3 regions of the Pantoea sp. SGAir0175 genome follow, and region 3 is predicted to be linked to each of the others. Evidence: predicted binding sites of a transcription regulator. Region 3 holds the regulator's gene; each other region holds the start of a gene.

Evidence for each region. The regulator LexA, encoded in region 3, represses DNA repair genes until DNA is damaged. The targets are predictions, from matches to a motif close to TNCTGTATGTACATACAGNA.
Region 1: the regulator LexA is predicted to act here: its motif matches at 1,936-1,955, upstream of C1N56_RS12595 (DNA translocase FtsK 4TM domain-containing protein).
Region 2: the regulator LexA is predicted to act here: its motif matches at 3,206-3,225, upstream of rmuC (DNA recombination protein RmuC).

The regions. Positions count from the first base shown of each region.
Region 1 is NZ_CP028081.1:2,692,576-2,703,276, reverse strand. Features, by position in the region: gene trxB (thioredoxin-disulfide reductase) at 1-881, opposite strand, end outside; gene lrp (leucine-responsive transcriptional regulator Lrp) at 1,403-1,897, shown strand; gene C1N56_RS12595 (DNA translocase FtsK 4TM domain-containing protein) at 2,017-5,436, shown strand; gene lolA (outer membrane lipoprotein chaperone LolA) at 5,610-6,221, shown strand; gene C1N56_RS12585 (replication-associated recombination protein A) at 6,229-7,575, shown strand; gene serS (serine--tRNA ligase) at 7,673-8,965, shown strand; gene C1N56_RS12575 (MFS transporter) at 9,280-10,431, shown strand; gene pflA (pyruvate formate lyase 1-activating protein) at 10,531-10,701, opposite strand, start outside.
Region 2 is NZ_CP028081.1:3,864,381-3,875,081, reverse strand. Features, by position in the region: gene C1N56_RS18110 (dienelactone hydrolase family protein) at 1-715, opposite strand, end outside; gene udp (uridine phosphorylase) at 1,017-1,778, shown strand; gene C1N56_RS18100 (tetratricopeptide repeat protein) at 1,879-3,150, shown strand; gene rmuC (DNA recombination protein RmuC) at 3,268-4,779, shown strand; gene ubiE (bifunctional demethylmenaquinone methyltransferase/2-methoxy-6-polyprenyl-1,4-benzoquinol methylase UbiE) at 4,855-5,613, shown strand; gene C1N56_RS18085 (ubiquinone biosynthesis protein UbiJ) at 5,620-6,225, shown strand; gene ubiB (ubiquinone biosynthesis regulatory protein kinase UbiB) at 6,222-7,859, shown strand; gene tatA (Sec-independent protein translocase subunit TatA) at 7,970-8,212, shown strand; gene tatB (Sec-independent protein translocase protein TatB) at 8,222-8,749, shown strand; gene tatC (Sec-independent protein translocase subunit TatC) at 8,752-9,513, shown strand; gene tatD (3'-5' ssDNA/RNA exonuclease TatD) at 9,621-10,403, shown strand; gene rfaH (transcription/translation regulatory transformer protein RfaH) at 10,400-10,701, opposite strand, start outside.
Region 3 is NZ_CP028081.1:3,734,307-3,745,007, forward strand. Features, by position in the region: gene dinF (MATE family efflux transporter DinF) at 1-1,256, opposite strand, end outside; gene lexA (transcriptional repressor LexA) at 1,385-1,999, opposite strand; gene C1N56_RS17500 (diacylglycerol kinase) at 2,105-2,473, opposite strand; gene plsB (glycerol-3-phosphate 1-O-acyltransferase PlsB) at 2,599-5,022, shown strand; gene ubiA (4-hydroxybenzoate octaprenyltransferase) at 5,158-6,024, opposite strand; gene ubiC (chorismate lyase) at 6,049-6,567, opposite strand; gene psiE (phosphate-starvation-inducible protein PsiE) at 6,660-7,070, opposite strand; gene C1N56_RS17525 (UTRA domain-containing protein) at 7,141-7,839, opposite strand; gene C1N56_RS17530 (ABC transporter substrate-binding protein) at 8,065-9,126, shown strand; gene C1N56_RS17535 (alkaline phosphatase family protein) at 9,268-10,077, shown strand; gene C1N56_RS17540 (ABC transporter permease) at 10,077-10,701, shown strand, end outside.

The DNA of each region.
Region 1 (10,701 bases), 1.0 Mb from region 3:
TGACGATAGATGTGGTCCATCACGTCACCGGCAGCGAACACGCCCGGCACGCTGGTCTGCGTCGCGTTGCCCTGCAGGCCGGACTGCACTTTGATATAGCCGTTTTCCAGATCCAGCTGCCCATCAAAAATCGCCGTGTTCGGACTATGACCGATGGCGACAAACAGGCCCGCCACTTCCAGCGAGACCGGGGCTTCACCTTTGGTTGACGAAAGTTTCAACCCGGTGACACCCATCTGATCGCCTACCACCTCGTCCAGCGCGCGGTCAGTGTGCAGCACGATGTTGCCGTTACGCACTTTCTCCATCAGGCGGTCAATCAGGATTTTCTCAGCGCGGAAGCTGTCACGACGGTGAATCAGGTGCACTTCGGAAGCGATGTTGGCCAGATAGAGCGCCTCTTCAACGGCCGTGTTACCGCCGCCAATAACCGCGACTTTTTGGTTACGATAGAAGAAACCATCACAGGTGGCGCAGGCCGAAACCCCTTTGCCTTTGAATGCCTCTTCTGACGGCAGGCCAAGGTAGCGCGCTGAAGCACCGGTCGCGATGATCAGCGCATCCGCCGTGTATTCGCCGCTGTCGCCGGTCAGGCGGAACGGACGGTTCTGCAAATCAACCGTGTGAATATGGTCAAAGATGATTTCGGTGTTGAACTTCTCAGCATGCTCCTGCATGCGTTCCATCAGCGCAGGGCCGGTCAGATCGTGCGGGTCGCCCGGCCAGTTTTCGACTTCAGTCGTGGTGGTGAGCTGGCCGCCTTTTTCCAGTCCGGTAATCAATACCGGGTTCAGGTTAGCGCGGGCGGCATAAACCGCTGCGGTGTAACCGGCAGGGCCGGAGCCCAGAATGAGCAGCTTACTGTGTTTGGCCGTACTCATGCGTTCCTCAGTGTGTGTCTGACAACATAGTTTTCGATTGTAGGGAAATTACGGTCGCAAAAAAAGGTTTCAGCAATTTTGTTAACAATCACTGCAAGCGGCGTAGACGATGAATGGCAATTCTGCACGCGCGCTGCGCCAAAAGGGGGCATTGCTCGGCAATTTGTGGTGCAGCTGTATAAAAATTCTCATTTAAAAACAGCAACCCAGTACGCTGTCTGGCATCTTGTACTGAATTTGGATGTTTTACTTTGACAATCGCCTGCGCTTTTGCGAAAACATTGTCAGAAGCAGAGAAAATTTAGCGGTTCGAAACAGAATTTCAGCTCTGTTTTGCGCAATTTCGCCAAATAAACTCAGCCTGACATTGGTAATGACGCATGATGTGGACAGACAGCATGCGTCATACGGATGGTCGCGTTACTGCACAGGCTTAAAGACTTCACTTCAGTAAGGCCCTGAACATTGAACGTTTTCAGGGTTTGGCAGGTAAAGGGAAGGAATTAAGAGAGACAATAATAATGGTAGACAACAAGAAACGCCCCGGAAAAGATCTGGATCGGATCGACAGAAATATTCTGAATGAACTGCAGAAAGACGGTCGTATTTCCAACGTTGAGCTTTCAAAACGTGTCGGCCTCTCGCCAACACCTTGTCTTGAACGCGTACGTCGCCTGGAACGTCAGGGTTTCATTCTGGGCTACACCGCGCAGCTGAACCCGCACTATCTCGATGCTTCACTGCTGGTATTCGTTGAGATTACTCTGAATCGCGGCGCGCCAGATGTGTTTGAACAATTTAACGCCGCTGTACAAAAACTTGAGGAAACTCAAGAATGTCACCTCGTTTCCGGTGACTTTGACTACCTGTTGAAAACCCGCGTGCCGGATATGTCCGCCTACCGTAAACTACTGGGTGAGACCTTGCTGCGCCTGCCGGGCGTCAACGACACCCGTACCTACGTGGTGATGGAAGAGGTCAAACAGAGCAATCGTCTGGTGATTAAGACCCGGTAACGCAGGGCAGGTGCAAAGCTTGCAGGATTTCGGTACACTCCTGTGAATTCATACAGGACCAGCGTCAGGCAAGCCTGGCGCTGTTGCCTTCTTAATTTACAGGCACCTGGAGAGTTCTCTTGAGCCAGGAATATACAGAAGACAAAGACGTTTCATTACAACCACTGAGCAGCGGACGTCGGCTGCTGGAAGCGTTGCTCATCCTGGTGGCCTTGTTTGCCATCTATCTGATGGTGTCGCTGGTTAGCTTTAATCCCTCCGATCCCAGCTGGTCACAAACCGCCTGGCACGAGCCGATCCACAATCTGGGCGGCAGCGTGGGCGCATGGCTGGCTGATACCCTGCTGTTTATTTTTGGTGTGATGGCCTACGCCATTCCGCCAGTGATTATTGGTCTGTGCTGGATCACCTTCCGTCAGCGCGATCGCCAGGATTACATCGACTATTTTGCGGTGGGCCTGCGGCTGATTGGCGTGCTGGCGCTGGTGGTGACCACCTGCGGACTGGCTGCGCTGAACGTGGACGATATCTGGTATTTTGCCTCCGGCGGCGTAATTGGCAGCCTGGTGAGCAATGCGATGGCGCCGTGGTTCAGCGGTGCCGGTGGCACGCTGACGCTGCTGTGCGTCTGGGCGGCGGGTATCACGCTTTATACCGGCTGGTCCTGGCTGGCGATTGCCGAGAAGATCGGCAGCGTGGTGATGGGCGTGCTGACCTTTGCCAGCAACCGCTCGCGCCATGATGAACCCTGGCAGGAAGAAGACGACTACGACGAGGCGCACCCCGACGAAGCGGTTCCGCCACTGCGCGCTGCGCCGGCTCAGGACGACGAAGATGACGTACTGCTGGCTAAGCCCCGACAGGTAGCGGAACCTGTGGCTGAAGTCGCCAGCGACGATCCCCTGCTGGCGAAAGCCAGTGCGGCTACCGCGGCTGCGCTGGCCGCCACCAGTGACGCCGCACGTCAGGCGCCGGCCGTCGCTGCGCCTGAGCCATCCGCACCGGCGGTAAACGTAGCTCCACAACCTGCGCCGTCACAGCTGGCTGCGGCTGTCCCGGCATCGGCAGCCGTTGCCAGTGCGCCTGCGGCGCCAGCTATTCCGCCAGCAGAACCCACGCCAGCTGCTCCCCCGTTATATCGCTTCGAAGTGCCTGCGTCACCGGCCGCCGACGCCTTCTCGCTTGCTGAAGAAGACGATGGCCCGCGCATGGGTAACTGGCAGAGTGCCGATCAGGCCGCCACACCGCTGAATACGGCAGCCGCTGCCGCACTCGGTTCAGCGACGGCCGCCGCTGCTGCCCGCTCTGCGGCTTACACGCCAGCCTTTGATGTGGTGCCGGAGCGCGATTACAACCCGCAGGTGAAACAGGGCATCGGCCCGGAACTGCCGCGTCCTAACAAGGTTAAGCTGCCAACCCGGCGTGAGCTGGCCTCATACGGTATCAAACTGCCATCGCAACGCATGGCAGAAGAGAAGGCCCGTGAAGAGGCCGACCAGCAGCAGCCAGAAATCAGCGCCAGCTGGCAAGTGCCACAGCCGCACGATGATGATAACGCTGCGCTGCAGGAAGCCCAGTTGCGCGAAGCGTTCCATTCGCAGCAGCAGCAGCGGTACGGCGACAGCTGGCAGCAGCAGCCGGCAGAGGAAGAAGATGAAGAGGCGCTGCAGCAGGCCCAGCTGGCGCAGCAGTTTGCTCAGCAGCAGCAACAGCGTTACAGCCAGCCTGAGCAGGAGAGCGCGGCGGTATTTAATCTGGATACCTCAGCCGCGTTTGATTTCTCTCCGATGAAAGATCTGGTTGATGACACGCCGAGCGAACCGCTGTTTACCATTGCCGCCACGCCAGAGCCGGACGCTCCGGCCCAGTGGCAGCAGCCAGCGGCACCTGAGCCGGCGGTACCCGCATCGCTGAGTGAGGAAACCAGCCCGTGGTCAACGCCAGACGACGAGGTTTACGCCGCGCCGGCTGAAACGCCGAAGCCTGTCGCCCCTGCGCAGGACAGCCTGTTCCACCCCTTCCTGGTACGTCACGAACAGCCGCTGGAGAAACCTTCCACGCCGCTGCCGACGCTGGATCTGCTGACGTCGCCGCCGGCGGAAGAGGAGCCGGTGGATATGTTCGCACTGGAACAGACCGCGCGTCTGGTTGAAGCGCGTCTGGCGGATTACCGCGTGAAAGCCGAAGTGGTGGGTATCTCTCCGGGGCCGGTAATCACCCGCTTTGAGCTGGATCTGGCGCCGGGCGTCAAGGCGGCACGTATTTCTAACCTGTCGCGTGACCTGGCACGTTCGCTCTCTGCCGTTGCGGTGCGTGTGGTTGAGGTGATTCCGGGCAAGCCTTATGTCGGCCTCGAACTCCCCAATAAACATCGTCAGACCGTCTATCTGCGTGAGGTGCTGGACTGCGATAAGTTCCGCGACAACCCTTCGCCGCTGTCGGTGGTGCTGGGTAAAGATATTTCTGGTCAGCCCGTGGTGGCCGATCTGGCGAAGATGCCGCACCTGCTGGTGGCCGGTACCACCGGTTCCGGTAAGTCGGTTGGCGTCAACACCATGATCATCAGCATGCTGTATAAAGCCACGCCGGAAGAAGTGCGCTTTATCATGATCGACCCGAAAATGCTCGAGCTGTCAGTGTATGAGGGCATTCCCCATCTGCTGACGGAAGTGGTCACCGACATGAAAGACGCGGCCAACGCGCTGCGCTGGAGTGTGGTCGAAATGGAGCGCCGCTATAAGCTGATGTCTGCGCTGGGCGTGCGTAATCTGGCTGGCTATAACGAGAAGATCGAGCAGGCGGCCGCTATGGGCCGGCCAATTCCGGACCCGTTCTGGAAACCGGGCGACAGCATGGACACCACCCCGCCGGTGCTGGAAAAACTGCCGTACATTGTGGTGTTGGTTGATGAGTTCGCTGACCTGATGATGGCGGTGGGCAAGAAGGTCGAAGAGCTAATCGCGCGCCTGGCACAGAAAGCCCGTGCGGCAGGTATTCACCTGGTGCTGGCTACCCAGCGTCCGTCGGTGGATGTGATTACCGGCCTGATTAAAGCCAACATTCCGACGCGTATCGCCTTTACCGTATCCAGTAAAATTGACTCGCGTACCATTCTCGATCAGGGCGGTGCGGAATCCCTGCTGGGTATGGGTGACATGCTTTACATGCCACCTAACTCCTCCATGCCGGTACGTGTTCACGGCGCCTTTGTGCGTGACCAGGAAGTGCATGCAGTCGTGCAGGACTGGAAAGCGCGTGGGCGACCGCAGTACATCGACAGCATTACCGCCGGTGAAGAGAGTGAAAGCGGTGCTGGCGGCCTAGACGGCGATGAAGAGCTGGATCCGCTGTTTGACCAGGCGGTGGCGTTCGTGGTGGAGAAACGCCGCGCGTCGATCTCCGGCGTGCAGCGCCAGTTCCGTATTGGCTACAACCGCGCGGCGCGGATTATCGAACAGATGGAGGCGCAGGGCATTGTCTCGGAGCCAGGCCACAACGGTAACCGTGAAGTGCTGTCACCGCCACCTCACGAAATGTAAGACTTTTCTCCGCAGTGTTATGCCGGGCCAGTGTAAACTGGCCCGTTGTTTATCTGTGGTCCGATCCCCATATCATTGGGAGCTTTCGGCTTTTTCTCCTGTCGAACTGACGGAGCGGCGACTACGGTTAATGCAGTAAGTGTCAGGAAACCATGAATAAGGAATCGTATCAGATGAAATTTCGCGTTATTGCCTGTGGCCTGCTGGCCGGTTTTGTTGCTTCTTCTGCCCTGGCGGATGCTTCCAGCGATCTGCAGCAGCGCCTTAATAAAGTGAACAGCTTCCATGCCAGCTTCAGTCAGAAGGTGACTGACGGTAGCGGCGCAAATGTGCAGGACGGCGAAGGCGAACTGTGGGTAAAACGTCCGAGCCTGTTTAACTGGCACATGACTGCACCGGACGAAAGCGTGATTATCTCCGACGGTAAAAATCTGTGGTTCTATAATCCTTTTGTGGAACAGGCGAGCGTAAGCCTGCTGCAGAATGCCACCAGCAACACGCCGTTTATGCTGATTGCGCGTAACCAGCCCTCTGACTGGCAGCAGTACAACATTAAGCAGCAGGGTGATAATTTTGAGCTGACGCCTAAAAGCAGCGATGGCAACCTGAAACAGTTCACCATCAATGTCACTTCCGCAGGCACCATCAATCAGTTCAGCGCGATCGAGCAGGATGGACAGCGCAGCAACTATCAGCTGAAGAGCCAGAAAAACGGCGCTATCAGCCCGGATAAATTCACCTTTACGCCGCCAAAAGGGGTAACGGTGGACGATCAACGTCAGTGAGGTGAGGGTGAGTAACCTGTCGCTGGATTTTGCACCGTCAAATGAGTTCAGACCGCTGGCTGCGCGTATGCGGCCAGCGACGCTGCAGCAATATATTGGTCAGCAGCATCTGCTCGCGGCCGGTAAGCCGTTGCCGCGCGCTATTGAGGCGGGTCAGCTGCACTCCATGATCTTATGGGGACCGCCGGGGACCGGTAAAACCACGCTGGCGGAGATTATCGCGCATTACGGCAAAGCCGACGTCGAACGCATTTCAGCGGTGACTTCCGGCGTTAAAGAGATCCGCGAGGCCATTGAGCGCGCGCGGCAGAATCGCCAGGTGGGGCGTCGCACTATTCTGTTTGTTGATGAGGTGCATCGTTTCAATAAGAGCCAGCAGGATGCGTTTTTGCCACACATTGAAGACGGCACCATCACCTTCATTGGCGCAACCACGGAAAATCCCTCCTTTGAACTGAACTCGGCACTGCTGTCGCGCGCCCGCGTTTATCTGCTTAAATCGCTGACCAGCGCGGATATCGAACAGGTGCTGGATCAGGCGATGCAGGATAAAACGCGCGGTTACGGCGACAGCGATATTCTGTTACCGGACAATACCCGGCGCATGATCGCTGAACTGGTCAATGGTGATGCACGACGCGCACTGAATACGCTGGAAATGATGGCCGATATGGCTGAGCTCAATGCGCAGGGACAGCGGGAGCTAACGCCTCAGCTGCTGAATGAAGTGTCGGGTGAACGCGCGGCGCGTTTCGATAACAAAGGCGACCGCTTTTACGATCTCATCTCGGCACTGCACAAATCGGTTCGTGGTTCAGCCCCGGATGCGGCGCTTTACTGGTACGCGCGCATCATCACTGCCGGTGGCGATCCGCTCTACGTGGCGCGGCGGCTGCTGGCGATTGCTTCGGAAGATGTCGGTAATGCCGATCCGCGCGCCATGCAGGTAGCAATTGCCGCGTGGGACTGTTTTACCCGCGTCGGGCCTGCGGAAGGGGAACGTGCAATTGCCCAGGCAATTGTTTATCTGGCCTGTGCGCCAAAAAGCAATGCTGTTTATACCGCCTTCAAAGCGGCGATGCGTGATGCGCGTGAGTTCCCGGATTACGATGTGCCGGAACATCTGCGTAATGCACCGACGAAGCTGATGAAAGAGATGGGCCTCGGCAAAGAGTACCGTTACGCGCATGACGAACCCAATGCCTATGCGGCCGGCGAGGTGTTTTTCCCGCCGGAAATGGCGCAGACGCGCTACTATCAACCCACCAATCGTGGCCTTGAAAGCAAGATCGGTGAAAAACTCGCCTGGCTTGCTGAACAGGATCAAAATAGCCCGATAAAACGCTACCGCTGATAAACGCGTTACGGTAAGGTGAGCAAGGATTTCAATGCATTCCGGTGGAATGCATCCCTCCATTCGTTCAATCAACCTTTTATTACACAGGATAAGCATGCTCGATCCCAATCTGCTGCGTAATGAGCCAGACGCAGTCGCAGAAAAACTGGCACGCCGGGGATTTAAACTGGATGTGGATACGCTGCGCTCCCTCGAAGAGCGTCGTAAGGTTTTGCAGGTAGAAACTGAAAACCTGCAGGCTGAGCGTAACTCCCGCTCCAAATCCATCGGTCAGGCCAAAGCACGTGGGGAAGATATCGAGCCGCTGCGTCAGGAAGTGAACGCGCTGGGCGAACGCCTGGATGCGGCGAAAGCAGAGCTGGATACCCTGCAGAACGAAATTCGTGACTTTGCGCTTGCGCTGCCTAACCTGCCGGCCGACGAAGTGCCGCTGGGTAAAGATGATAGCGAAAACCAGGAAGTGAGCCGCTGGGGCCAGCCGCGCCAGTTCGATTTCCCGGTGAAAGATCATGTTGAGCTGGGTGAAGCGGTCAAAGGGCTGGATTTCGCCTCGGCGGTGAAACTGACCGGTTCGCGCTTTATCGTGATGCAGGGCCAGATTGCCTGTCTGCATCGCGCGCTGAGCCAGTTCATGATCGATCTGCACAGCCAGCAGCACGGTTATCTGGAAACTTACGTGCCGTATCTGGTGAACCACGAGACGCTGTACGGTACCGGTCAGTTACCAAAATTTGGTGAGGATCTGTTCCATACCAAACCGCTGGGCGAAGAAGCAGGCAGCAGCAACTATGCGCTGATCCCGACCGCCGAAGTGCCGCTGACTAACCTGGTGCGCGATGAGATCGTTGAAGAGGAATCTCTGCCGATCAAACTCACTGCCCACACGCCTTGCTTCCGTTCCGAAGCCGGTTCTTACGGCCGCGACACGCGCGGTTTGATCCGTATGCACCAGTTCGACAAAGTGGAGATGGTCCAGATCGTCGCACCGGAAAACTCCATGGACGCGCTGGAAGAGCTGGTCGGCCATGCAGAAAAAGTGCTGCAGTTGCTGAACCTGCCGTACCGTAAAGTGCTGCTGTGCACGGGTGACATGGGCTTCGGCTCAGCCAAAACCTATGACCTAGAAGTCTGGCTGCCGGCGCAGGACACCTACCGTGAAATCTCCTCCTGCTCGAATATGTGGGATTTCCAGGCGCGCCGCATGCAGGCTCGCTGCCGCAGCAAAACGGACAAAAAACCGCGTCTGGTGCACACGCTGAATGGTTCAGGCCTGGCGGTGGGGCGTACGCTGGTGGCCGTGCTGGAAAACTATCAGCAGGCGGATGGTCGCATTACAGTGCCGGACGTGCTGCGCCCGTATATGGGCGGGCTGGAATATATCGGCTAACTGGCATTCATGCACTAACCCGGCTCAGGCCGGGTTTTTTTATTTCTTAAGCGCGTCAGCCATTATTTTTTAACCAGAATTAATCAGAAATAAACGTTATCGTCATCGTTGCGCGTCAAACCATCAAAAATGTATAAATTCATGTAGATAGATTCAGATATAAGACCTTTCTCAAGCCCTGTAACCCGCTGAAGATAAAAATAATAAATTGTTCAGCAGCAAAATGTGCGGCGCTGTTTTTTTGCACATTGACTTTGCCATCGCCAATGGCAAACTGCGCGCAAATCTGTTCATTTCTTTTGGTTTTATTCCCTATGTCAACCTGGTCGCGCCCCGTCCTGCTGCTGCTTTGCGGCTTAATGCTGATGACGGTGTCTATTGCTGTGCTTAATACGCTGGTGCCGCTGTGGCTCACTCACGATCAACTGCCGACCTGGCAGGTGGGCATGGCGAGCTCTGCTTATTACACCGGCAACTTACTGGGCACTTTGCTGGCGGGCTGGTTGATTAATCGCTATGGCTTTAATCGCTGCTTTTACCTTGCCAGCGTACTGTTTGCGCTGGCAACCATGGGCATGGTGCTGCTGGACGGCTTTTACAGCTGGACGCTGCTGCGCTTCACCGCGGGCGTAGGCTGTGCACTGATTTGGGTGGTGGTTGAGAGTGCACTATTGTGCAGCGGTACCGTGCGCAATCGCGGTCAGCTGCTGGCCGCTTACATGATCATCTACTATCTTGGCACCGTTGCCGGTCAGCTGCTGGTGAGCCGTGTCTCGACAGAACTGCTGCACGTCATTCCCTGGGTGAGCGCGCTGATCGTCTGTGCCGTGCTGCCCGTGGTGTTTGTGCAGGTCAACGCCGGTGCGGCTACTGAAGAAGCCTCAACCGGGCGTATCTGGAGCATGCTGCGCCGCCGCAGTTCGCGTTTGGGTATCAACGGCTGCATTATTTCCGGTATCGTGCTCGGTTCGCTCTACGGCCTGATGCCGCTTTATCTTTCGCATCAGGGTATGAGCGATGCCACCGTGGGTTACTGGATGGCGCTGCTGGTCAGTGCCGGGATTGTCGGTCAGTGGCCGGTAGGACGTCTTGCCGACCGCTTTGGTCGCCTGATGGTGCTGCGCGTGCAGGTGTTCGTGGTGATTCTGGGTGCGATTGCTATGCTGAGCGGAACGGCAATGGCACCGGCACTGTTTGTGCTGGGGCTGGCTGGCTTTACGCTTTATCCGGTGGCCATGTCCTGGGCGTGTGAAACGGTGGCGCATCATGAACTGGTGGCGATGAATCAGGCGCTGCTGTTCAGTTATACCGTTGGCAGTCTGGTCGGGCCGGGGATGACCGCGATGCTGATGCAGAACTATTCCGATCGCCTGCTGTTTGTGATGATTGCGGTGGTGGCGCTGGTCTATCTGGTGATGCTGTTGCGTAAAGCCGATCAGCATGCAACACCGGTGGCGCATGCCTGATGGCAGTGCTTAAACGGGACATTCGCAACCTGTCGCAAATGTCCCGGCGGTAACGCCTCTGTTTCTTGCCGGCGAGGCTTTAGCTACAGTCCAACCGTCTTAATACATGACGTTATGGCCGTAACCGGTAAGAATATTCTTCACCCGCTCCATAGTCTCTTTCGTTGGCGGCTTCACGCCTTCCAGCTTGTACTCTTCACCCATCGCAATCCATTTATGCTTGCCGAGTTCGTGATAAGGCAGCAGCTCAATCTTCTCAATGTTACTCAT
Region 2 (10,701 bases), 130 kb from region 3:
GATACACCACAATCTCGGCTTTGGCATTGGCCGCGTGCAGGGCCTGGCGCATCTTATCGATACTCTCCAGTGGAATGCTTTCATCCTGGCCGCCGTACAGGCCCAGCACCGGTGCATTCAAATCCACTGCAATATCAATAGGATGTTTCTGCTGCTTCAGCGTTTTCTCGCCCTCCAGACGACCGTACCAGGCGGCGGCGGCGCGCACCTGCGGATTATGAGCGGCAAACAACCAGCTGATGCGACCGCCCCAGCAGAAACCGGTGATCGCCAGACGACGGATATCGCCGCCGTGGCGCGCCGCCCAGTTGGCCACGTGGTCGAGATCCGACAGTACCTGCGAATCCGGCACTTTGCTCACCAGCTCTTTGAACAGGGTGGGGATATCGTTGTAATCGTTGGGATCGCCTTCGCGGAAATAGAGCTCCGGCGCCACGGCGAGATAGCCTTCCAGTGCCAGACGGCGGCACAGATCGCGGATGTGCTCGTGCACGCCGAAAATTTCCTGCACCACCAGCACGACCGGCAGCGTGCCGCTAAACTGTTGCGGACGAGCATAATAAGCCGGCAGGTTCTCACCCTGGCTCGGCACGGACGTCTCGCCCGCGTGAATGGCATCGCTGGCGGTAATGATGGTGCTGGCTGCGGTGGGCTGCACCGCTAGCGCAAAGCCGTCGGTGGCGGATTTTTGTGCCATATTGTCTTCGGTTTTCATGGTTCTCTCCGTGCTAGCAAGTGCGCAATCACGTAACTATAGCCTGGCCTTACGGCAAGGCTGGCGTAGGGTACGAGGGATGGTTAACCTGATCTGCTTCTCTATTAACACTGCCTTTTACGGTTACACAGCACCGCTTGTAGCAATTCAGCGCAGCAGACCGCTAATATGTGATTAGAGTCACACAATATTTTTAGTTCAATGTAACTTTCATTATTGATAGTGAATTCAGTCACATATTTATCCGGGCCGCTGACGTAAAGTGGCGCGCTTATTCCCCCTTATCTTCCAGGAGTCTGATATGGCCCAGTCTGACGTTTTCCACCTTGGCATCACCAAAGCCGATTTGAAAGGAGCCACGCTGGCGATTGTTCCTGGCGATCCGGAGCGCGTGAAGAAAATCGCGGCGCTGATGGAGAATCCTCAGCACCTCGCGTCGCACCGTGAATTCACCACCTGGCTGGCGGAGATCGACGGCAAACCGGTGGTTGTCTGTTCCACCGGTATTGGCGGTCCGTCCACCTCTATCGCCGTTGAAGAGCTGGCGCAGCTGGGCGTGCGTACCTTCCTGCGTGTGGGTACCACCGGCGCGATTCAGCCACACATCAACGTGGGTGATGTGCTGGTGACCACCGCCTCGGTCCGTCTGGACGGTGCCAGCCTGCACTTTGCGCCGATGGAATTCCCGGCGGTGGCTGACTTCGCCTGTACCACCGCGCTGGTGGCCGCGGCAGAAGCCTGCGGTGCGACCACGCATATTGGTGTCACCGCCTCGTCAGACACCTTCTATCCTGGCCAGGAGCGCTACGACACCTTCTCCGGACGCGTGGTGAGCCGCTTCCAGGGCTCGATGAAAGAGTGGCAGCAAATGGGCGTGCTTAACTATGAGATGGAATCCGCTACACTGTTAACCATGTGCGCCAGTCAGGGACTGCGTGCCGGCATGGTGGCTGGCGTCATCGTGAATCGCACGCAAAAAGAGATCCCGGATGCGGCCACTATGAAGCAGACAGAAAGCGATGCGGTGAAAATTGTGGTGGATGCCGCGCGTCGTTTACTTTAGCGCGCCAGTCAGGGAATGATTTCGAGACCAGGCTTATAGGGAGCTCAGCAATTGCCTGATTAGAATGCGCGCAATTTCAGTCGATTCTGAGAAATTTCCTATGCGCAAAACGATCTCTGTCCCACGTCCGGGTTTTACCAGCCGCCCTGCTGCAATGCAGGCCCGCGTTGAGAGTGCCGCCGCGCGCTTTCGTCAGGCAATGGCCGCGTCAGATTATCCTCTGGCGCGCCAGTGCTGCGAAGAAGTGCTGCGCGTCATGCCTAACCAGATGCAGGTGCTCAGCGACTACGCGCTGACGCTGATGCGCGTCGGCGAACATAAAAAATCCTACAAGATTTACCAGAAAATCTATCAGGCACCGGCGGCGCAGCGCGCGCAGGCGTCGGAAACCTGGCTGGATGGCCTGACGGAAGTGTGTGGCTGGCTGGATAAGACAGATGAAGTGGCGCGTTATGGCCTCGAATCGCTCACCCAATCTGACATGCGTTTCAGTCAGGGCGCGAAAGCGACTTTTCCCGCACCGGCGCCTGCGCCGATTAACCGCAGCAATCCGGCAGAAAATATCATCTCCTTCAGCCTGTACGGCGGTCAGCCGCGCTACTGCGAAACCCTGATTAAAAACGTTGAGGTGGCGCGCGAGCTCTATCCGGACTGGATGTGCCGCATCTATCTCGACGATAGCGTGCCGCAGCACGTGTGGCAGCGCCTGACCCAGCCAAACACCCAGCTGGTGGATATGTCGCAGGAGAAAACCATTTTCCCTACGCTGTGGCGCTTTCTGGTGATGGACGATGCCAGCGTAAAACGCTACATCGTGCGGGATGCGGATTCGCTGCTGTCAGAGCGCGAAGTGGCAGCCGTCGACGCCTGGCTGGCTTCGCCATTCTGGTTCCACCACATGCGCGATTATTACTCGCACACCGAGCTGTTACTGGCCGGCATGTGGGGCGGCTGTCACGGCGTGTTTCACAACTTGGAACAGCAGATGCGCGACTTTATCGCGCAGTATGACGGCAGCGAGCGCTTTACCGACCAGTACTTCCTCAAGGTAGCGCTGTGGCCTACGGTACGCGACAGCATCCTCAATCACGACGATATCTTTCACTTCCACCACGCGCAGCCGTGGCCGGCGCATGCGCCGATTCGCTGGCAGACCGACAGCTTCCACGTCGGCAGCAACGCCGGTTTCGCCAGCATGGCCGGCAAAGTGACCAACGCCGAAAATGGCCAGCAGCAGGTGGAGCTGACTTACGGCGGCAACAGCTGGTGCTATCCGGCGAAGGTGAAAAGCGACAGTGAATGGGTGCTGCCGATGCCGTTTTTCCTGATTGACGCCTGGAAAGCGGGCGACCTGACCGTGCGCGCCCTGTAGTTGCCCGGACGGTGCCCATCGCGCCCGCGATAAAATCCGCGGGTTGCCATGAATGTTCTGGACATTCATACAGTGGCGCTCTACCTTCTCCTCAGCGAGACGATCCGCGGGGGGATTATGGATCAGCAACTTATCATCAGCGGCGCGCTGGCGCTGGCCGGTTTGGGCATTGGCTGGATTATTGCCCAGCTGCGCGCCGGCCATCAGCACGCCAGCTTCACCACCGAACGCCGCCTGCTGGAACAGGCGCAGCAGCGTCAGCAGCAGCAGCTGGAACAGCTGCAACAGCAACTGCAGCAGCGCGAACAGGAGTTGCGCCAGCTACACGGCACGCTAAGCGGCGCGCAGGAGCGCCTGCAGCAGCTGGATTACTGGCGGGCCGAGAGTGAACAGCTCAGCCGCGAGCTGCGTAATCAGCTGGAAGTTAACAGCGCGCAGGAAGCCGAACTTCGGGAAGTCACCATTCGATTAGAAGAGACGCGTTTCGCCGCTGAGGAGAAGCAGCGTCTGCTGACCAACAGCGAACAGCGCCTGAGTGCGCAGTTTGAAAACCTCGCCAACCGAATCTTCGAAAACAGCGGAAAACGCGTCGACGAGCAGAACCGGCAGAGCCTCAACAGCCTGATCGGCCCGCTGCGCGAACAGCTGGATGGCTTCCGCCGCCAGGTCAACGATAGCTTCGGCCAGGAAGCGCGTGAACGCCACACACTGGCGCATGAGATTCGTCAGCTGCAGCAGCTCAACGCGCAGATGGCGCAGGAAGCGATCAACCTCACCAAAGCGCTGAAGGGCGACAATAAAATTCAGGGCAACTGGGGCGAAGTGGTGCTCAGCCGGGTGCTGGAGGCGTCGGGCCTGCGCGAAGGCTACGAGTTCCAGACCCAGGTCAGTGTGCAGCTGGAGCAGCAGGGCCGTATGCAACCGGATGTGATTGTGCGTCTGCCGCAGGGTAAAGATGTGGTAATTGACGCCAAAATGACGCTGATTGCCTATGAGCGCTACTTCAACGCCGACGATGAGCTGACGCGCGAGCAGGCGATTCAGGAGCACATCAACGCGGTGCGCGGCCATATCCGGCTGCTGGGGCGTAAAGATTATCAACAATTGCCCGGTTTACGCTCGCTGGATTATGTGCTGATGTTTATTCCGGTCGAACCGGCGTTTCTGCTGGCGATCGACCGCCAGCCGGAGCTGATCAGCGAAGCGCTGCAGCAAAACATTATGCTGGTCAGCCCGACCACGCTGCTGGTGGCGCTGCGCACCATTAATAATCTGTGGCGCTATGAGCATCAGAGCCGTAATGCCCAGCGCATCGCCGACCGCGCTGCGCGCTTGTACGACAAGATGCGGCTGTTTGTCGATGACATGAGCGGCATCGGGCATAGCCTCGACAAAGCGCAGCAGAGTTATCAGCTGGCGATGAAAAAGCTGGCGCAGGGGCGCGGCAACCTGATCGCCCAGAGCGAGTCGTTTCGTGCGCTTGGCGTAGAGATCAAACGGCCCATCAACCCGCAACTGGCAGAGCAGGCGCAGCCCGACGCGGCGGATGATACATGGGCCGATGACAGCGAGCCCGCTGAAAATGCGGCAGATTCTTCCGCCGCATCCCTGCGCCGCATCAACGAATAACACGCCGGTGGCGTGCTCGGATCGCCCGACTCTGATACACTTCGGGAAGTATTGTTTGTGGAACAGGTAAAACCGATGGCAGATGAATCACAGCAGGAAACTACCCATTTTGGCTTTCAGACCGTCGCCAAAAGTGAAAAGGCCGATAAAGTCGCGGACGTGTTTCACTCCGTCGCGGCGAAATATGACCTGATGAACGATCTGATGTCGTTCGGCATCCATCGCGTCTGGAAGCGTTTTACCATCGACAGCAGCGGCGTGCGCCGCGGTCAGCGTGTCCTGGATCTGGCCGGCGGTACCGGCGATCTGACGGCAAAATTCTCGCGCCTGGTCGGTGAAACCGGTCAGGTGGTGCTGGCGGACATCAACAGCTCAATGCTGAAGATGGGACGCGAAAAGCTGCGCAATCTCGGCGTAACCGGCAACGTCAGCTACGTGCAGGCTAACGCAGAAGCGCTGCCGTTCCCGGATAACTATTTCGACTGCATCACCATCTCCTTCGGCCTGCGTAACGTGACCGAAAAAGAGAAGGCGCTGGCGTCGATGTTCCGCGTGCTCAAGCCGGGCGGCCGTCTGCTGGTGCTGGAGTTCTCTAAACCGGTTTTCGATCCGCTGAGCAAAGCCTACGACACTTACTCTTTCCACATTCTGCCGCGCATCGGCCAGCTGGTGGCAAAAGACGCGGAGAGCTATCGCTACCTGGCGGAGTCGATTCGTATGCATCCGGATCAGGAAACCCTGAAGGCGATGATGAACGACGCTGGCTTTGAAAATACCAGCTACTACAACATGACCGGCGGCATTGTGGCGCTGCATCGTGGCTTTAAGTTCTGATTAATCATGACTTTTACCCCTCTCATCACCGGCGGTCTTGAGACCGCCCTGAACCGTGTGTTGTACCGCGATCGCAGCCTGAAAACCGCACGCCAGCGTCTGGCCGGCAAAGTCCTGCTGCTGCGCCTGCAGGAGCTGGATTTTCCGCTGGTGCTGGTGTTCAGTGAAAACCAGCTGGATGTGCTGAGTGACTGGCAGGACCGCAGCGACTGCAGCGTCAGCCTGCGTTTCAGCACGCTGCCTAAGCTGCGCGATCGTCAGCAGCTGACCAGCCTGATTCGCAGCGGTGAGCTGGACGTGGAAGGCGATCTGCAGGTGGTACAGCAATTCTCCGCGCTGATGGATCTGGCTGAACTCGACCCGGCGGAATATCTCGCGCCGTGGGTGGGCGACATCGCGGCACAGGGCATCAGCCAGGCCGCTCAGCGTGCGCTGGCCCAGCTCAGACAGCAGGTCACCCGCCGTCAGGATTATCTGGGGCAGGTGCTGACCGAAGAGTGGCGCGTGGCACCGGGGGCGCTGGAGCAGGCGTGGTTTTGTGAGGAGGTAGAAGCGATGGAACGTGCGCTTAATGCGTTTGAGGCGCGTTTGGCACAGCTGGAGGCGAAATGACGCTGGGAGAAATTCGGCGCTTATACTTCATTATCAAAGTTTTTCTGACCTACGGGCTGGATGAACTGATTCCGCATATGCGCATTACGCTGCCGCTGCGGCTGTGGCGACGCTGTGTTTTCTGGATCCCCAACCGGCACAAAGAAGCTGAGATGGGCATCCGTCTGCGTCTGGCCATGGAGCAGCTCGGTCCGGTTTGGATCAAGTTCGGTCAGATGCTCTCGACGCGCCGCGACCTGTTCCCGCCGAAAATTGCCGATGAGCTGGCGATTCTGCAGGACCGCGTGGCACCGTTCGACGGCGTGAAAGCCAAAGCGCAGATTGAGCGTTCGATTGGCGGCCCGGTGGAAACCTGGTTCGACGACTTCGATATCAAACCGCTGGCATCGGCTTCGATCGCCCAGGTGCATACCGCGACGCTGAAATCCAACGGCCGCGAAGTGGTGATCAAAGTGATTCGCCCGGATATCCTGCCGGTGATCAAAGCTGACATGAAGCTGATTTACCGCCTGGCGCGCTGGGTGCCACGTCTGCTACCGGACGGTCGCCGTCTGCGTCCGATGGAAGTGGTGCGCGACTACGAAAAAACGCTGATTGATGAACTCAATCTGCTGCGTGAAGCTGCCAATGCGATTCAGCTGCGTCGCAACTTTGACCAGAGCCGCATGCTGTACGTGCCGGAAGTGTTCTCCGACTACTGCAGTGAGACCATGCTGGTAATGGAGCGCATTTATGGCATTCCTATCTCCGACGTTGCCACGCTGGAGCAGCACGGCGTCAACATGAAGCTGCTGGCCGAACGCGGCGTGCAGGTGTTCTTCACCCAGGTGTTCCGCGACAGCTTCTTCCATGCCGATATGCATCCCGGCAACATCTTCGTCAGCTACGAGCATCCGGAAGATCCGCAGTATATTGGCATTGACTGCGGCATCGTTGGCTCGCTGAACAAAGAAGATAAGCGCTACCTGGCGGAAAACTTCATCGCCTTCTTCAACCGCGACTACCGCAAAGTGGCCGAGCTGCACGTCGACTCGGGCTGGGTACCGCCGGATACCAACGTGGAAGATTTTGAGTTCGCGATTCGCACCGTGTGCGAGCCGATTTTCGAAAAGCCGCTGGCGGAAATCTCCTTTGGTCACGTGCTGCTCAATCTGTTCAACACCGCGCGCCGTTTCAATATGGAAGTGCAGCCGCAGCTGGTGCTGCTGCAGAAAACCCTGCTGTACATCGAGGGCATTGGTCGTCAGCTCTATCCGCAGCTCGATCTGTGGAAAACCGCCAAGCCGTTCCTGGAGGACTGGATTAAGGATCAGATCGGCATTCCGGCCATCCTGCGGGCGGTGAAAGAGAAGGCGCCGTTCTGGGCGGAGAAACTGCCGGAGCTGCCGGAGCTTTTTTACGACAGTATGCGCCAGCACAAGTTATTGCAGCACAGTGTCGATAAACTCGTCACCGATTTGAACGCGCAGCGCACCCGTCATCATCAGGCACGTTATCTGTTTGGCGTCGGGGCTACACTGTTATTAAGTGGCACCGCCGTGCTGTTGAGCCGGCCTGACTGGGACTTCTTCCCGGCGCTGTTAATGGCCGCCGGCATCGTTACCTGGCTCATCGGCTGGCGCAAGACAAACTGATTGTCTGCCTGGTGCAAATCGCGTAATGTCGCAGGCTTAAGTCCGGGTAAAAACGGACTTTCTGTGCGTTACAGTTAACCGTTTTTCACAGAATATTAGAGGCATATCTCATGGGCGGTATCAGTATTTGGCAATTGTTAATCATTGCCGTCATTGTTGTACTTCTGTTCGGTACCAATAAGCTTCGTAACCTGGGTTCGGATTTAGGCTCTTCCATTCGCGGTTTCAAAAAAGCCATGAGCGATGAAGACGAGAAAAAGGATCAACCGAAAGAGCAGGACGCTGACTTCAACGCCAAACTGGCAGACAAACAGCACACCCCGGCGAGCAAAGACGACGCCCGGGACAAGTAAGGTAAAACTGTGTTCGATATTGGTTTTAGTGAACTGGTATTGGTGTTCGTGATCGGGCTGATTGTACTGGGCCCGCAGCGCTTACCGGTTGCGGTGAAAACCGTGGTTGGCTGGATCCGGGCCATTCGCTCGCTGGCTGCTAATGTGCAGAACGAACTGGCCCAGGAGCTGAAACTGCAGGAGCTGCAGGACAGCCTGAAAAAGGTCGAAGAGGCAGGACGCGGCACGCTGTCGCCGGAGCTGAAGCAATCCATGGAAGAGCTGCGTAAAACCGCGGACTCCATGAAGCGCTCGGTGCAGCAGAGCATCGATATCGAAAAAGCGGAAGATGAAGCCAACACCATTCATCAGCCGCCCGCTGCCGCGCCACAGCCCGCTGCCGCACCGCAGCCCGCTGAGCCGCACAGCGTCGTGACACCGGCCAGCGCGGCACATCAGGCCAGCGCCCCGGCGCAGGCGCCGCAGCCTGCACCAGCCACCAGCCACACCGATTCCGTCGCGCCTGCGACCACTCCTCCCGTAAAAGATGAACGATAAACATGGCCGTTGAAGATACCCAACCGCTCATCAGCCATCTGATTGAGCTGCGCAAGCGTCTGCTGAACTGCATCATCGCGGTGTTTGTTATCTTCCTGTGTCTGGTTTACTTCGCCAACGACATCTATCACGCGGTGGCAGCGCCTCTGATTAGCCAGATGCCCGCCGGCGCCAGCATGATCGCCACCGACGTGGCCTCACCGTTCTTTACGCCGATCAAACTGACCATCATTGTGTCGGTGTTTCTTGCGGTGCCGGTGATTCTTTATCAGGTCTGGGCGTTTGTCGCCCCCGCGCTGTATCGCCATGAGCGCCGTCTGGTGATGCCGCTGCTGTTCTCCAGTACGCTGCTGTTTTATGTCGGCGTGGCCTTTGCCTACTTCATTGTGTTCCCGCTGGCATTTGGCTTCTTCGCCAAAACCGCGCCGCAGGGCGTCACCATCGCCACGGACATCACCAACTACCTCGACTTTGTCATGACGCTGTTCATGGCGTTTGGCGTGGCGTTTGAGGTACCGATTGCCATCGTGCTGCTGTGCTGGACCGGCATTACCAGCCCGGACGATCTGAAAAAGAAACGGCCGTATATTCTGGTCGGCGCGTTTGTGGTTGGGATGTTGCTCACACCGCCGGACGTTTTCTCGCAAACTTTGCTCGCTATTCCGATGTACTGCCTGTTTGAAGTCGGCGTATTCTTCTCCCGCTACTATGTGGGTAAAGGACGTCAGGCGGCAGACGATGAGGAACAGAACCCCGACGCCTGATGTCTTTTATGCAGGGCATCCCGCTGATGGGGTGATGATGAATCTTAACCGCCCGCCTGCCGGGCGGTTTTTCTATCCGTCGCTTTAAGACGGAATGGGGAGCAAACATGTTTGATATCGGTGTAAACCTGACCAGCACGCAATTCGCAAAAGATCGCGATCAGGTGGTAAAACGCGCGCGCGAAGCAGGCGTCACCGGCCTGTTAATCACCGGCACCAATGCCCTGGAGAGCCAGCAGGCGCGTCAGCTGGCGACCCGGCACGCGGGCTACTGCTGGTCGACCGCCGGCGTGCACCCGCATCATGCCAGCGAGTGGTCGGCGGAAACTGCCAGTACGCTGCGCCGCCTGGCTGACAGCGAGCAGGTGGTGGCGATTGGTGAATGCGGACTCGACTTCAACCGGAATCTTTCCGCGCACGAGCAGCAGGAGTACGCGTTTGATGCGCAGCTCCAGCTGGCGGCGGAACTGCAGTTGCCGGTGTTTTTACACTGTCGTGAGGCACATGAACGTTTTCTGGCGGTACTGCAGCCGTGGCTGCCGAAACTGGTAGGCGCGGTGGTGCACTGTTTTACCGGCACGCGTGACGAGCTGGAAGCCTGCCTGGCGCTGGGGTTATCGGTGGGCATTACCGGCTGGGTGTGCGATGAACGGCGCGGAATGGCGCTGCGTGACATGCTGCCGCTGATTCCGGCAGATCGTCTGCTGCTGGAGACCGACGCGCCCTATCTGCTGCCGCGCGATATGCGTCCGCGTCCGACCTCGCGCCGTAACGAACCCTGCTTTCTGCCGCATATCGTTCAGCAGGTGGCGCACTGGCGTGGTGAACAGCCAGACGCACTGGCGGCACGCGTCGACCACAATGCACGTCAGCTATTCAGGCTGGCTTAAACCTTACGGAACTGCTTGTTGTCCACGCTGCGCATCACCTGTTTATTCAGCAGGTTAAGCAGCAGGATTGAGCGGGTTTCACCATCGGGCTCGGCAAAAATAGCGCGCAGCCCTTCAAAGGTGCCGTCGGTGATCAGCACTTCATCACCGACCTGCGGCGTTTCCGGATCCAGCAGGATCTGCGGCGCATCAGTTTGCAGCGCTTCGATCACTTCATAAGGCACCGTCGCGGGCATGGCACCAAAGCGCACAAAGTGGCTGACGCCGCGCGTGCTGCTGATGGTGGTGGTGTGAATCG
Region 3 (10,701 bases):
AGCGCCAGAAACACCGTGATCGCCAGCCATAAACCGTGATTCCCTAACCACGGCAGCGTCAGCAAAGTGATGCCGAAACCGGCTGCTGCCATGATCATGCTGTTACGCATTTCGCGGCCGCGCGTCGCGCCAATGAACATGCCGTCCAGCAGATAACACCAGACGCCGACCAGCGGTAAAATCACCTGCCACAGCAGAAAGCGATCGGCCATCTCACGCAGCGGCTGCAGCGAGGTAAGCAGCGCAACAATGTGCGGCCCGCTGAGCGCATAAATAAGCGCAAACAGCAGCGCAACGATACCCGCCTGGCGACAGGCGGCATGCCAGATCAGCAGCAGCCGGCTGCGATCTTTTGCCCCTACCGCTTCACCCGAGCAGGCTTCCACCGCGTAAGCAAAGCCGTCCAGCGCATAGGCAGTAAACGTCAGGAACATCAACAGCACCGCATTGACCGCAACCACATCCGGTCCGATGCGTGCACCCAGCAGGGTCAGCGAGGCGAAGCAGATCTGCAGCATGAGCGAGCGCAGCATGATGTCGCGATTAAGGCGAAATAACCGCGCCGCGTCACCGCGCCAGCTGTTTTTCAGCAGTTTGAAATCGATACCGCGCAGTTTCAGCACGCGCGCCACCATCCATAATCCCACTGCCAGCGTCACGTATTCGGCCAGCGCCGTGGCGGCGGCGGCACCGGCAACGCCCCAGTGCAGTTTCAGCACCAGCAGCAGATCGAGCAGGATGTTAACCAGGTTTCCGACAATCAGCAGAACCATCGGCGCACGCGCATACTGCACGCCCAGTAGCCAGCCGAGAATCACCAGGTTAGCCAGCGTAGCCGGTGCGCTCAGCCAGCGGATTTCAATGAAGATCTGCGCCTGCTGCTGGACTTCCGCGCTGCCGCCCATCAGCGTTGCCGCCAGACTACTGGCAGGAGAACGCAGCAGCGCCAGCAGCAACCCGGCGGCGAGGGCGATCAGCAGCGGCTGCATCAGTGCGCGCGCCAGTGCCTGTTTATCGCCGGCCCCGAAGGCCTGCGCGGTTAAACCGGTGGTGCTCATACGCAGAAAAAGCAGCAGCATAAAGATGAAGCTGGTTGCCGTGGTGCCTACGGCCACGCCGCCGAGGTAGATCGGGCTATCAAGATGGCCAATCACGGCGGTATCGACCACGCCGAGCAGCGGCACGGTGATATTGGAGAGGATCATTGGCAACGCCAGTCGCCACAGCGCTTTATCAGAAGAGGAAAATAGCTGCATCAGCCCCATCCCGAGGGTTACGGTGGTCGGCCTGAGCGAGCGCCTTACGGGCCGGGAACAAAAGTATGATTAGAGCAGACTGCGGACAGCGCGCGAGCGCCGCCGCAGCGGGGGAGATCAACCGGGTTTCAGAGCCACTCGCCGTTGCGCACGATGCCTACGGCCAGCCCTTCCACGGTCAGCGACTGTTCACGGGTATCCACGACAATCGGCTGGAAATCATTGTTTTCCGGCAGCAGCTGGACAATCGCGCCCTGCTTCTTCCAGCGTTTCACCGTGACTTCATCATCAATACGCGCAACCACCACCTGGCCATTGCGCACTTCCTGTGTTTTATGCACCGCGAGCAGATCGCCGTCCATAATGCCGATATCTTTCATCGACATACCGCTGACGCGCAGCAGGAAATCGGCAGAGGGTTTGAACAGGTTGGCGTCGACCTGATAGTGGGCTTCGATATGTTCCTGCGCCAGCAGCGGTTCACCGGCGGCAACGCGACCGATCAGTGGCAGCCCTTCACTCGCCTCTTCTTCCATCAGCAGGCGGATACCGCGCGATGCACCGGAGACGATTTCAATGACACCTTTACGCGCCAGCGCTTTCAGGTGCTCTTCAGCAGCGTTAGGCGAGCGGAAGCCCAGTTGCGAAGCAATTTCAGCACGCGTTGGCGGCATGCCGGTCTGATTAATATGGTCGCGAATCAGGTCATAGACCTGTTGCTGCCTGCTGGTTAACGCTTTCATCCCGCCCCCTGGTTGTTTATACAGTCGCTGTGAGTATATACAGGTATTGGCGAAATGAAAACCGAAACAGAGGGAAAAATCAGCGGCTTGATGAATGTGGAATGTTTATCGCAAATGCGACCAAAGCAGCGCGATCCAGACAAACAGAGCCAGTAAGATAGCCAGCAGTACCGCCGCCGAGCCCATGTCTTTGGCGCGTCCCGCCAGCGGATGGCGCTCCTGACCGATGCGGTCCACCACGGCTTCGATGGCACTATTAAGGATCTCAACAATGACCACCAGCACCACCGAGCCAATCAGCAACACACGCGTGATGACATCGACATCCAGCCAGCAGGCGATGGCAACCGCGACCAGTGCGGCAATCGCCTCCTGGCGAAAAGCGGCTTCATGCTGCCAGGCAGCGCGCAGCCCCTGCCAGGAATAACCGGCGGCTTTAATGATTCTCAGGAAACCGGTGACGTTATTTGCCATGTTGTGGAACCCTTAACTGTTTTTGACGTCAATGTCTGGGCGCGCGAGGTGGCACAGCCACAGATCTTCGCCGCACTTTCTGGTATGCTTGCCGCGCTTTGCTAACAAGAGGCTTCAAGTTGTCTATGTCAGGTTGGCGTAAACTCTATTACAAATTGTTGAATTTACCACTCTCTATTTTGGTAAAAAGTAAGGTCATTCCGACCGATCCGATCTCGGAACACGGTATCGATCCGACCCGTCCGGTGATGTATGTTTTGCCTTATGATTCAAAGGCGGACCTGCTCACGCTACGCGCACAGTGCCTGAAGCACGATCTGCCGGATCCGCTGGCGCCGCTGGAGATTGACGGCACCCTGCTGCCGCGCCACGTATTTATTCACGATGGGCCGCGCGTCTTCCCCTATTTCGTGGCGAACCCGGAGTCGGTCAAGCTGTTCCATGACTACCTCGATCTGCACCGCAACAATGCGGCGCTGGACGTACAGATGCTGCCGGTTTCCGTGATGTTTGGCCGTGCGCCAGGCCGTGAAATTCAGGGCGAACCGACGCCACATCTGCGTATTCTTAACGGTATACAGAAGTTCTTTGCCATCCTGTGGCACGGTCGCGACAGCTTTGTCCGTTTCTCACCCACAGTTTCACTGCGTCAGATGGCCACCGAACACGGTACCGATCAGTCGATCGCGCAGAAGCTGGCACGTGTCGCGCGCATTCATTTTGCCCGCCAGCGGCTGGCAGCCGTCGGCCCGCGTCTGCCGGCACGCCAGGATTTGTTCAACAAGCTGCTGCAATCCAAAGCGATTGAGAAAGCGGTTGAAGACGAAGCGCGCAGCAAGAAGATTTCGCATGAAAAAGCCCAGCAGAACGCCATCGAAATGATGGAAGAAGTGGCGGCGGATTTCTCGTACGAAGCGATCCGCGTGACTGACCGTGTGATGGGCTGGCTGTGGAGTCGACTCTATCAGGGCATTAACGTGCACGGCGGCGAACGCGTGCGCCAGCTGGCGCAGGATGGTCACGAAATTGTTTACGTGCCATGCCACCGCAGCCACATGGATTATCTGCTGCTGTCCTACGTGCTCTATCATCAGGGCCTGGTGCCGCCGCACATTGCTGCCGGTATCAATCTCAACTTCTGGCCAGCCGGACCGATTTTCCGTCGCCTCGGTGCCTTCTTTATTCGTCGTACCTTTAAAGGCAACAAGCTCTACTCCACGGTGTTCCGCGAGTATCTGGGCGAGCTGTTCAGCCGCGGCTATTCGGTTGAGTATTTTGTTGAGGGCGGGCGCTCACGTACTGGCCGTCTGCTCGACCCGAAAACCGGCACGCTGTCGATGACGTTACAGGCGCTGCTGCGCGGCGGCAGCCGTCCTATCACCTTTGTGCCGATCTACATCGGTTATGAGCACGTGATGGAAGTCGGCACTTATGCCAAAGAGCTGCGCGGTGCCGCGAAAGAGAAAGAGGGTTTCATGCAGATGGTGCGCGGCCTGCGCAAGCTGCGTAACCTCGGTCAGGGCTATGTGAACTTCGGTGAGCCGCTGTCGCTGGTTAACTATCTTAACAAACAGGTTCCGGAGTGGCGCGACGCGATTGACCCTATCGATCCTCAGCGTCCGGCGTGGATGACGCCGGTAGTGAACGATATCGCGGCACGTCTGATGGTACGCATCAACGAAGCCGGCGCGGCCAACGCCATGAACCTGTGCGTGACCGCGCTGCTGGCATCGCGCCAGCGTTCGCTGACGCGTGAACAGCTGACGGAACAGCTGGAGTGCTACACCCAGCTGCTGCGCAATGTGCCGTACTCACCCGAGTCAACCGTGCCGGATCTCAGCGCTGAAGCGCTGCTCGATCACGCCATGGGCATGAACAAGTTCGAGACCGAGCAGGACAGTATTGGCGAGATCATCATTCTGCCGCGCGAGCAGGCGGTGCTGATGACCTACTATCGCAACAACATCCACCATATGCTGGTGATGCCGTCGCTGATTGCCGCTATCGTGCAGCAGCATCGGGAGATCAGCGAGGCGGAACTGCTGCGCCAGGTCAGCCTGGTCTATCCGATGCTGAAGAGCGAACTGTTCCTGCGCTGGGACAGTGCCGAACTGCCAGCCCTGCTGAATGCGCTCTGCGCCGAAATGGCGCGGCAGGGGCTGATCACCGTACAGGAAGGCCAGCTGAAAATGAGTGCGGCGCGTTACCGTACGCTGCAGCTGCTGGCGGCCGGGATTCGTGAAACGCTGCAGCGTTTCGCCATCACCTTCGCCATTCTCAGCGCCAAGCCGACCATTAACCGTGGCACGCTGGAGAAAGAGAGCCGCACGCTGGCTCAGCGTCTGTCAGTGCTGCACGGTATCAATGCGCCGGAGTTCTTCGACAAGGCGGTCTTTACCGCGCTGGTGCTGTCGCTGCGTGATGAAGGCTATATCAGTGATTCCGGTGATGCGGATGCTGAACGTACCAATATGATGTGGCAGATGCTGGCCGAACTGGTCACCAGCGATGTCCGTCTGACCATTGAGAGTGCCGTAGCGCACGACTAATGGGCGACTGAAAACCGCGGCGCATCTGTCACACGCCAGATTGCGCCGCGGTTTTTGTTGTCAGAATTCAGGCGTGAAAAGAACGCGCTTCCCACTACGGCGACCGGCGCGCCGCCGGGGTTAATCACCCCATCATCAGAACAGCGCAACAAACGGCTGGGTATTAAGCAGCACGCCAATAAACAGCACCAGGCCAACGTAGTTGTTGTTGAGGAATGCCTGGAAGCACAGCTCACGTTCACGCCCGGCAATCAGTTTCTGCTGATGCACAAACAGCCCGCCCGCCAGCAGCAGCGACCAGTAAAACGCACCGTTCAGATGCAGTAAAATGCCCACCAGCGCCATCAGGCCCAGCGCGGCCAGCTGTAACAGCCCGATAATCAGCTTGTCGTAACGCCCAAACAGAATCGCCGTCGATTTCACGCCAATCTTCAGATCGTCGTCGCGGTCAACCATGGCGTACTGGGTGTCATAAGCCACCGTCCAGCAAATATTGGCGAGAAACACCAGCCAGCAGACAAAGGGTAAGGACTCACTAACCGCCGCCCAGCCCATCGGAATCGCCCAGCCAAACGCCGCGCCCAGCACCACCTGCGGCAGATGGGTATAACGCTTCATAAAGGGATAAACCCACGCCAGCGCCAGCCCGCCAAATGACAGCAGAATGGTCATGCGGTTCATGGTCAGCACCAGCAGGAACGCCAGCAGACCGAGGCCGGCGAACAGCAGTTTCGCCTCTTTCTCCGTTACCGCGCCGCTGGCTAACGGTCGCGCGGCGGTGCGTTTCACGTGGCCGTCGACGTTACGGTCGGCATAATCGTTGATCACGCAGCCCGCCGCACGCATCACAAACACGCCAGGGACGAACACCACCAGCACCGACAGCGGCGGAATCGCCATGCCGGACAGCCACAGCGCCCACAGTGTCGGCCACAGCAGGAGCAGCGTGCCAATCGGTTTATCAATACGCATCAGGCGACTATAGGCCTGCCATTTGCTCATGGTTAAAGTCTTTTGCACGGGGCGTTATCCTTGCTTCAGCGCGCGGTACAGCGGCGACGCCGGTAAAAACAGTTCAGTTAACAGCAGCGGTTTGCCGGACAGGCGCAGCCGCGAGCGGCGTCCCCACAGGTCATCAATCTGGCCCGGATCGATAAAATCGCGGCTCAGCGTCGAGGAGGAAAACAGGTAGCGTCCCAGTGGCCGCGTGCCGAGATTTTGCAGCATCTGTTCCGGCCCGTTCAGCGTGCTCTCCGGCACCACGGTTCGGCCAATCAGCCAGGGTTCATTGTCACCGCACAGCACGATTTCACGCAGCCAGAAGCGCGTGTCGGCAGGCAGAAACGCCGCTTCCTGCGGCATCTCATCGGCGGTAATGAACGCTTCCCGCAGCAGTTGTACGGTAACCTGCTGGCAGTGCTGCTCAAAGCGGCGCGTCATTGAGTCTTCTTCCAGCAGCCAGTCAAGCAGCGGCGGTGAAAGTAACGGGGAAGAGGCTGGCAGCCAGTGCAGTGCGCGTAACTGGCGCAGCGCGTCATGCGACATCAGGACATCTCCGGTAAAAAAGTTGCCCTAGTGTAGCGCACCGCGCTCAGCGTGACACATCTGCTTGTGCCACGCTGGCGTCGCGGGAGGAATTACTCGCGTTTCAGGCGGTTACTGTTGGCCAGCCACAGCGTCACCACCAGAATCAAAATGGCCGCCGAGTAGCACAACGTATCGAAAGGATTTTTATGGTCGACAATGATCAGACGAATAATCGCCGTGATGCCGATATAGACGAAGTAGCGCAGCGGAAAGTGATAGCCGGACTGAAAGTACTTCACAATCAGCGCGATAAACTCGAAGTAGAGAAAGTAGATCACAATGCCTTCGATCAGCAGATACGAGGACGCCTGCTCACCGGTGCTGAACAGCACATTCGCCAGGTGAATGGTCTCTTTACCAAGAAACACTACCAGAATAACGGCCAGAATCACCAGGCCAATGTTCAGTACCCATTGTAATACCGAAGCAATAAGCTGCCCCGCCGCTGGTTTTGTTGTCATTATTTTGCGCCTCAGATGACGAGATTCTTCTGGCGCTATCATGCTGTAATGTGATCTAAATCACAATACATCACACTTCAACATCAACACACAGCGCGTCGTAACGCCAGTACTCACAGTCGCAGTCAATCACCCGCTTATGCTGGTCACGGTTGATACGCGTAATCAGCAGGCCGGGCGTACCGCTCGCTACGTTCAGTGCGGGCGCCGCCCGCGCCGGAAGCGGACCGGGCAAAATGGTAAACCGTGCGCCGCCATAGTGAATGCCGTAGCGCTGGTCATACAGATCGGTCAGCGAGCGGGTGAGATCTTCACGCAGCAGACCGGGAAAGAAGGCCGGATTGAGGTAATGCTCGACGTACAGCACCGCGCGGCCATCAATGCGGCGCAGGCGGCGAATGCGGTACACCTGATCGCCTTCCAGCAGTTGCAGGTGACGCGCAATTGCCAGCTGCGCCGGCACCTCGCGCGCCTCCATCACCTCAGTGCTGGCAATGCGCCCCTGCTGCAGCGCCATGGCGTGAAAGTGGCTGTGATGTGCCGGGTTATAGATGAGACGCGGCGGCGCAATAAACCAGCCGCGCCGCAGTTCGCGGTAGATGACGCCCTGCGCTTCCAGCAGGCCAAGCGCTTCACGCAGCGTGATGCGCGTGGTGGAATATTGTTCGCTCAACGCGCGCTCGGCCGGTAATCGTCTGGTGACAAACTCTCCGTTTTCAATCCGTACGCATAGTGCGGCGGCGATCACATCTGCGGTTTTCGACGACATTTTTTTAGCCTCATTTTGGGGCAAATCTGCACTATGACAGTTCGATGACTACAATGTGACAAGGCACATCCCACGCTTTAGCGCGCTGTAACCGCATGTGGAACGACGCGCCACATCCCATTTCAACACCCCGGTCATAAAACCTTCATCTATCCGGGCTACATTGGCTCGGTTCTTGCTGGACTAGACCACGACGACCCACAACTTACACCCGGAGCAACCGAGATGAAAGCGTTTATCTCTTCTGTAGTAGCCAGTGCCGTTCTGCTTGCGCTGCCCGCCGCGCAGGCCGCCGATAACGATGTTGCCGCGCTGGAAAAAGCCGCGCGCGCCGAAGGCCAGGTTAACAGCGTCGGTATGCCTGACACCTGGGCCAACTGGAAAGATACCTGGAACGATCTCAGCACCAAATACGGTCTGAAGCAAAGCGATACCGATATGTCTTCGGCGCAGGAGCTGGCGAAGTTTGCCGCCGAGCAGGATAACGCCAGCGCCGATATCGGCGACGTGGGCGCCGCTTTCGGCCCGATTGCCGTCGCCAAAGGCGTGGCGCAACCCTATAAACCGACGCACTGGGATCAAATTCCGGCATGGGCGAAAGACGCCGATGGCAACTGGATGCTGGCCTACACCGGCACCATCGCTTTCCTGATCGACAAGCAGCAGGTGAAAGACGCACCGCACAGCTGGGCCGATCTGAAAAAAGGTAAGTATGTGGTCACTATCGGCGACGTCGGCACGGCTGCTCAGGCGGCAAACGGCGTCCTCGCCGCCAGCTATGCGCTGGGCGGTGACGAGAAGAACATCAAGCCGGCGCTGGCGTTCTTTGGCGAGCTGGCGAAACAGGGCCGCCTTGGCGTGACCGATCCGGTGATCGCCAACATCGAAAAAGGTGAGATTCAGGTCGCCGTGGTGTGGGACTTCAACGGTCTGAACTACCGCGACCAGATTGATAAAAATCGCTACGAAGTGGTGATTCCGTCGGACGGGTCCGTGACTTCTGGCTATACCACCATTATCAACAAATACGCCCGCCACCCGAACGCGGCGAAGCTGGCGCGTGAATACATTCTGTCGGATGAGGGCCAGATCAACCTGGCGAAAGGCTATGCACGCCCGATTCGCGCCGAGCATTTAACGCTGCCGGCAGACGTGCAGGCCAAACTGCTGCCGCAGTCGGAATATAAAAATGCCCGTCCGATCAAAGATCAGGCTGCCTGGGATAAGACCTCAAAACTGCTGCCGCGCCTGTGGCAGGAGAATGTGGTTATTAACATGAAGCAGTAACGCAGACGTTCTGCCAGTCGCACATACCGTAGCGGCGCGATGTATCGCGCATCCGTTTTCCGGCAATGCGCAATACATTGCGCCGGTACCTATCACCAATTTTTACAGGGTGCGCATTCATGCGCACCTGAGGGAGCGGGGATGAAAACAATCCTGGTGGTACTCGATGGGCTGAGTAATCAGGTGGCGCAGCACGCCATGGGCTATCTGTTTGCCGAATGCAAACAGGGCAACGGCCACTATTACACGTTAACCTGCGAACTGCCGTCGCTGTCGCGTCCGCTGTACGAATGCATTCTGACCGGCATTCCGCCGGTGCGCAGCGGCATCATTCACAACGGCGTCAATCGCCTGAGCAATCAGCGCAGTATCTTCCACTACGCGCGCGACGCCGGACTCACTACCGCCGCTGCCGCTTATCACTGGGTGAGCGAACTGTATAACCGCTCGCCGTTCAACGCCGCGCGCGATCGCCACACTAACGCGCCCGACCTGCCGATCCAGTACGGCCATTTCTACTGGGACGACGGTTATCCCGATTCGCATCTGTTCGAGGATGCCGAAAGCCTGCGCCTGCAGCACGATCCCGATTTCCTGCTGATTCACCCAATGAACATCGACGATGCCGGGCACAAGCACAGCCTGTCATCACCGCAGTACCGTAACCGGGCACGAATGGCGGATGGCTATCTGTCGCAGTGGATGCCCGGCTGGCTGGCCGCCGGTTATCAGGTGATTGTCACCGCCGATCACGGCATGAACGACGATCGCTCGCACGGCGGTATTCTGCCGGAAGAGACGCAGGTGCCGCTGTTTGTGTTTGGCCGCGGCTTCTCGCTGCAGCCCGACCTGGAGCCGCAGCAAACCGACCTGTGCGGCACCGTCTGCACCCTGCTCGGCGTCCCGCACGACAAACCGCTGTGTCGCGGTCTGCTGGCGGAGCCGCGCTGATGAAGGGCAAAACCCTGGCCTCGCTGCTGCTGCTGCCGTTCGTGCTGTTCTGGATCGCCTTCCAGCTCGCGCCGCTGCTGTGGATTGCCATCAACAGCTTCTGGAGCGATATCAACGAGCGCTGGGGCATCGATAACTACAGCGATATCCTCACTTCACCGTTCTACCTGCAGGCCTTTCGCCTGTCGCTGGATATTTCGCTGTGGTCGAGCGTTTACGGCCTGCTGATCGCGCTGCTTGCCGGTTATTCGCTGCACAAGCTCGGCAACGGGCGTTTTCAGCGCTTTTTGCTGTCGTTCACTAATATGACCAGCAACTTCGCCGGCGTGCCGCTGGCCTTCGCCTTTGTCATCCTGCTCGGACTTAACGGCTGCCTGACGCTGCTGCTGCGCCACTACGGCTGGCTGGACAGCTTTAAGCTGTTTTCGCGCGACGGCATGGTGCTGGTTTACACCTGGTTCCAGATTCCGCTCGGTATTCTGCTGCTCTATCCGGCGTTTGACGGGCTGCGGAAAGACTGGGAAGAGTCGGCGGCACTGCTTGGTGCCAGCCGCTGGCGCTACTGGTGGCACATCGGCCTGCCGATTCTGTTTCCGGCGCTGCTCGGCACCTTTGTGATTTTGC